DNA from 2 places in the Sphingomonas sp. P4_G2 genome. Region 2 is predicted to be linked to the other one. Evidence: predicted binding sites of a transcription regulator. Region 2 holds the regulator's gene; the other holds the start of a gene.
The links. Region 2 encodes LexA, which represses DNA repair genes until DNA is damaged. Its sites were predicted from a motif close to GTTCCNCNCTTGTTCT; they were not measured.

Region 1: a site for LexA is predicted at 1,449-1,464, ahead of AC1DRD_RS04215 (ribonucleoside-diphosphate reductase subunit alpha). Genes of this name have one in related genera too.

What each region holds. Positions count from the first base shown of each region.
Region 1 covers NZ_JBFUJY010000001.1:910,676-913,987, reverse strand. The annotation lists gene AC1DRD_RS04225 (putative bifunctional diguanylate cyclase/phosphodiesterase) at 1-108, shown strand, start outside; gene AC1DRD_RS04220 (phytanoyl-CoA dioxygenase family protein) at 135-1,127, opposite strand; gene AC1DRD_RS04215 (ribonucleoside-diphosphate reductase subunit alpha) at 1,544-3,312, shown strand, end outside.
Region 2 covers NZ_JBFUJY010000004.1:234,814-238,125, forward strand. The annotation lists gene AC1DRD_RS13245 (molybdopterin molybdotransferase MoeA) at 1-879, shown strand, start outside; gene lexA (transcriptional repressor LexA) at 936-1,607, shown strand; gene AC1DRD_RS13255 (ComEC/Rec2 family competence protein) at 1,498-3,312, opposite strand, start outside.

The DNA of each region.
Region 1 (3,312 bases), on a different contig from region 2:
GTCCGCTGGGCCAAGGACGGCCGTGCGGGCCTGGAATTCGCGCAGAATTTCAACCTCGAGCGGCTCAACGCGCCGGTCCCGACGCGCAAGGTCCGCAAAGCGAGCTGAGGGACGCGCGCCGTCGGACCCAGGCGCTACAGCCAGGGCCGCTCGTCGGGCCAGTGCATCGGATAATGGTTCACATAGTGCGCCAGGCGCGGCTGGTCGCTGCGATTGGCGCTGGCGCCGTGGGGGATTTCGTGGCGCCAGATGACGAGATCGCCCGCCCCTGCCGGCACCGTGACCGCTTCGGACGACAGGTCAACGGTGCGGGGATCGGCACCGCTCAGGCTCGCGATCCAGCCATCGGCCAGGCGATGGTGGAAGCCCGGCACGACCTGCAATGCGCCCTGATCGGCGGCGGTGTCGGTCAGATAGAGGATCGCCTGGGTCTCGAGCGCGATCGGCGCGGTCAGATTGCCATCCCAGTGCAGATGCGGCCCGGGAAAGGTGTAGCCGGGCCGGATCGGCGGGTTAAAACTCAAGCGGTCGGTCGACACGATGAGGTCGGCATGGCCGTAAAGCTCGGCGAACCCCTTCGCCATGCGCATCGAGCGGCGCGGCACGTCCATCGTCGGATGCTGGAAATGCTGGATCATGATGCCGTTGGTGCGCGGTCCGTACCAGGTCGCGGGATCGGCCGGATCGGCATCGAGGATCGACCAGAGATGCTCCGCGATCGCCGCCGCCTGGTCGCTTGTGATCGCCTGGCGCAGCACGACGACGCCGTCGCGATCCCATCGCGCCAGGTCGTCGGCGTCGAATACCGGCGCCATCGCCATCACCGCCGCCTGGCGCGCGACCTCCTCGGCCGGCGGTTCGGCGCCGTCATACCAGGCGGTGTAGCGCGCCAGTCGTGCCGCGTCGGGCGCTCCCGCGGTCGCCTCGATCCACGCGACGAATGCCGGCCAGTCGGGCTGGGCCTGTCCCAGCATCGACATCGTCTGTTCGAGCCCGAGACCGAGTATGTCGAGCAGCGTCCGGATCGGCACGGGACGTGGCTCGGCCGGCGAATCGTGGCGCGTCGTCCGCGCCCATAAAGCCCGGAGTCCGCGAATCTGATCAAATGAAGCGATCGGATCAGTCATGACTCGACCCGACCACAACCGGTTGATACGGTCCAGCTATCGACCACAATATTTTTGCGTGTTCCGTGTTCGTTCCCTTGCCTTCGCGGAAGCCCGCGGAAACTCGCGCGTCGCGGCGAATGGACCGGATCGGACCTTCCGTGAGTCGAGTCAAAATAGCGACGAATGGAGTCACTAATTCGTCATTTACGGTATTGCGTCCGACGCCGGATAGGCACAATCTGTTGTAGTTCGGTTCGGGGGCGACCCAAGCACTGGTGGAAATCCAGTCGCGATCTTATATCGCGGCAGGACCCTGCTCGTGCTTTTTAAACAGGCTGTGGACTATTTTTGTTCTCGCCTGTGGAGCCCGAATGGTAAGGTGGGGGTTCGTTCCCCCGAGTCGATTTGTGCGAGCGGAAAAGCAGGGGCGAGAGATGGATTTCAGAGACACCGAAGGAACGGGCGAAAATATGGCGACCGATGCGATCGAGGCGGCAGCGGCGACGGTGCAGGCGAATGCGGCACCCCGGACGAAGAAGCGCGATTCGAAGTCGATCGCCAAGCCATATCCAGTCGAGGTCGATCATTCCCGCGACGACCTCCTGACCGATTTCGGCAAGGACACGCTCAACGACCGCTATCTGCTGCCGGGCGAATCGTACCAGGACCTGTTCGTCCGCGTGGCGTCGGCTTATGCCGATGACGGCGCGCACGCGCAGCGCCTGTACGACTATATCTCGCGTCTGTGGTTCATGCCGGCGACACCCGTGCTGTCGAACGGCGGCACCGGACGCGGCCTGCCGATCTCGTGTTTCCTCAATTCGGTGCCCGACAGCCTCAACGGCATCGTCGATACCTGGAACGAGAATGTCTGGCTCGCCTCGCGCGGCGGCGGCATCGGCACTTATTGGGGCAATGTCCGCGGCATCGGCGAGCCGGTCGGCCTCAACGGCAAGACCAGCGGCATCATCCCGTTCGTCCGCGTGATGGACAGCCTGACGCTCGCGATCAGCCAGGGCTCGCTGCGCCGCGGTTCGGCCGCCTGTTATCTCGACATCTCGCACCCGGAGATCGAGGAATTCCTCGAGATCCGCAAACCGTCGGGCGACTTCAACCGCAAGGCGCTCAACCTGCACCACGGCGTGCTGATCCCCGACGCTTTCATGGAAGCGGTGCGCGACGGCTCCGAATGGTCGCTCAAGTCGCCCAAGGACGGCAGCGAGCGCGGCAAGGTCGATGCCCGCGCTTTGTTCCAGAAGCTGGTCGAGACCCGTCTCGCCACCGGTGAGCCGTACATCATCTTCGCCGATCACGTGAACTCGACGATGCCCAAGCATCATCGCGATCTCGGCCTCAAGGTCTCGACCTCGAACCTGTGCTCGGAAATCACCCTGCCGACCGGCAAGGATCACCTCGGCAAGGATCGCACCGCGGTGTGCTGCCTCAGCTCGCTCAACCTCGAGACCTGGGATCAGTGGAACAAGGACGAGCATTTCATCGAGGACATCATGCGCTTCCTCGACAACGTGCTGCAGGATTTCATCGACCGCGCCGAGCCCGGCATGGAGCGCGCCGCCTATTCGGCGATGCGTGAGCGGTCGGTCGGCCTCGGCGTGATGGGCTTCCACTCGTTCCTCCAGGCGCGCGGCCTGCCGTTCGAAGGCGCGATGGCCAAGTCGTGGAACATGAAGATGTTCAAGCAGATCCGCGCGCAGGTCGACGCCGCGTCGATGGCGCTGGCGGTCGAGCGCGGCCCCTGCCCCGACGCCGCCGACATGGGCGTGATGGAGCGGTTCAGCTGCAAGATGGCGATCGCACCGACCGCGTCGATCTCGATCATCTGCGGCGGCACCAGCGCGTGCATCGAGCCGATCCCGGCCAACATCTACACCCACAAAACGCTGTCGGGATCCTTCTCGGTCAAGAATCCGTATCTCGAGAAGATCTTCATCGAGAAATCGAAGAACAGCGACGCGGTGTGGAACACGATCCTCGAGCGCGGCGGCTCGGTCCAGCATCTCGACTTCCTCAGCCAGGAGGAAAAGGACTGCTACAAGACCAGCTTCGAGATCGACCAGCGCTGGCTGATCGAGCTCCAGGCCGATCGCACGCCCTATATCGACCAGTCGACCAGCCTCAATCTGTTCATCCCGGCCGATGTCGAGAAGTGGGACTTGTTGATGCTCCACTTCCGCGCGTGGGA
Region 2 (3,312 bases):
AGCGTGCTTGTCCAGGAAGAGGCCGAGCGCGCCGGCGGCAAGCTGCTCCTCGCCGGCGAGGGACCACCGCGCCGCGGCATGAGCGTGCGGCGCAAGGGTCTCGATTTCGAGCGGGGCGCGGTGCTGATCGGCGCCGGTATGCGCCTGACACCGGCCGCCATCGCGCTCGCGGCGACCGGCGGGCATGGTGCGCTCAACATCAATCGCCGCCTGCGCATCGCCATCCTGGCGACGGGCGACGAGCTCATTGCGCCCGGCACGGCCAGCGACGATCCGCTGGCACTCCCTGAAGGCAATAGCGCGATGCTGGCGGCGATGCTCGCCGATCTGCCGATCGACGTGACTGTAGCAGGGATCCTCCCCGACCGGCTCGACGCGCTCGTCGCGGCGTTCTCCGGCGCGAATGCCGATATTATCGTCACGACTGGCGGCGCCTCGGTCGGCGATCACGATCTGGTACGCCCGGCGCTCGAAGCGGCAGGTGGAGAGGTGGATTTCTGGCGCATCGCGATCCGGCCGGGCAAGCCGATGCTCGCGGGGCGCCTCGGCGAGGCGATAATGCTGGGTCTGCCAGGCAACCCCGTATCGGCATTCGTCACCGCCACCTTGTTCCTGCGGCCATTGATCGCCGCGATGGCCGGCGCGGCGAATCCGTTGCCGCGGATGCTCCGCGCGGAACTCGCCGACCCGCTTCCCGCCAACGACCACCGCCAGGATTATCTGCGCGGAACGTTAGTCGACGGCCGCGTCTCGGCCGCCGCCATGCAGGACAGTTCGATGCTCGCCACACTGGCGCGCGCGACGTGTCTGATCGTGCGGCCGCCGCACGCGCCGCCAGCCGCGATCGGCGATACTGTGGACATCTTGCCGCTCGCTTGACTTGATCCGCAACGTTCCGTAAAAGTTCCGCGTCTGTTCTGGACGGAGGAACGTCGATGCTCACCAAGAAGCAGCATGAGCTGATCTGCTTCATCAACGATCGCTTGAACGAAACCGGCGTGTCGCCGTCGTTCGAGGAGATGAAGGAGGCGCTCGACCTCAAGTCGAAGTCCGGCGTGCATCGCCTGATCTCGGCGCTCGAGGAGCGGCAGTTCCTACGGCGCCTGCCCAATCGGGCACGCGCACTCGAAGTGCTCAAGATGCCGGAACGTGCCGACAGCAAGCGTGCCGTGGCCGCCCAGCCCAAGCCGAACAATTTCCGACCCGCTCCCGAACCCGCCAACGACGTGATCGAGATCCCGTTGCACGGCCGGATCGCGGCCGGCGTGCCGATCGAAGCGTTCGAGGGATCGTCGATGCTCCCCGTCCCCGCCGCCTTGCTCGGCAGCGGCGAGCATTACGCGCTGGAAGTCGCCGGTGACTCGATGGTCGAGGCCGGCATTCTCGACGGCGATTACGCGCTGATCCGCCGCACCGACGTGGCACGCGACGGGGAAATCGTCGTCGCGCTGATCGAGGAAAGCGAAGCGACACTCAAATATTTCCGCCGCGAAGGTGCTATGGTGCGGCTCGATCCGGCCAATCGCGCTTACGATCCGCAGCGTTACGCTCCTCAGCAGGTGCGGATCCAGGGCCGCCTCGCCGGCCTGTTGCGCCGTTACGATTAGAACGCGAACCCGACATAACCCAAGGGTGACGATCACCAGGCTGGCGGACGGTGACGATCCGTCCGCTGGCCAGGCTGATCGCCATTCCGCCAGTGCGGCGCAGGAACGGCGCATCGAGCTTGAGCCAAATCGGCCGGCACGCTGAGGGCAACCGCCGGTCGCTGACGACGATGTCCGCCGCGCGGCACGCGGCGATCAACTGGTCGGACGGCAATTGGTACAGGCTGCGCGTCGCGAGGACGCGGAATATCCGTCCTCCGGATTGCACCAGAGCGAGGCAGGCGTCCGGCGTGCATTGGGCGAAGGGCTGATCGGACAGCAGCATCGCCTCCCCATCCACCCCGGCATTCTGAGTCATCGTGTCGCGCGTATAATCCCCTGCCTTGTCGCGCAGGATCGCGACGCCGCCATTGGGCGTGCGCACCGCGAGATGCTGGCCGTCGCCCGAGATCAGCAGATCGGGTGCCGGGATCGCCAGCGCCCAGGCCGCGCCCATCGCCATCGGCGCAAGACCGGCAAGACGGATTCGCGAGCGCCACAGCATCAGCCATAACAATCCCAGGATCATCAGCCCGAACGCGCCGGCCGGCATGCCGGGCAGCATCGCCACCGACCCCGGCGCTTTGGCCGCAGTACGCGCGATCCACAGCAAGAGGTTGAGCGCGTGCGTGGTCACCCACCAGAACGGCGCGCCCAGGCCGATCGCGTCGGCCGCCAGCGCCAGCGCCTCGGCCGGCATGATGACGAAGGTGGTCAGCGGGATCGCGACGATATTGGCGACGACGCCATACATGCCCTCTTTGTGGAAATGGTACAGCGCGATCGGCGCCAGCGCGGCTTCGATCACCAGGCCGGTCAGCAGCAACGATCCGATTTCGCGCGCGATACGGCGCCACCAGGCCTGGTCGCGTTTCTCGAATAATTGCTTGACGCGCGGTTGCTCGTGGAACGCGATCAGCGATCCGACCGCGGCGAAGCTGAGCTGGAAGCTCGGCCCCGCCAGCGCCTCGGGCCAGAGTAGCAGGACGATGAAGGCGCCGGCCGCGACCAGCCGCAAGGTGATCGCCTCGCGGCCCATGGCAAGCGCCGCCAACACCAGCAACGCGGCGATGCACGATCGCGCGGTCGGAACCTGGCTGCCCGTAAGCAGAGTGTATCCAATCGCCGCGACCGCACCGGCCCCCGCAGCGACCACCGGGATCCGCACCCGCAGCGCCAGCCATGGCCATAAGGCGAGCAGTCGCGTGACCGCCCAGATCGTCGCGACGACCACTGCGGTAATATGCAGACCACTCACTGACAGGAGATGCGCGAGCCCCGACCGCCGCATCGCGTCGGCATCGTCCAGCGAGATCGCGCCCTCGTCGCCCGCGGCCAGTGCAGCGGCGATCCCGCCCGCGCTACCTTCGACCTTGCTCTGGATATGCGCCGCCAGTGCCGCGCGCAGGCCGTTCGATTCCCTGCCCGGTTCGATCACCTTGACCGGCGCGTTTCCCTTGCCCGTCGCGCCAAGTCCGGCGAACCACGCCACTTGCCGGAAATCGTAGGCGCCAGGCACCGTAGCCTCGTTTGGCGGCATCAACCGGGTCTGCAGCTTGATGATCGCGCCAGGTCCAAGGCCGGCGGGCACATCGGTGTTCGCGATATTCACTCGGACGTGCGGCGGCAGTACGAGCGGCGGCCTCGGCCGATCGTCGCATCCCCG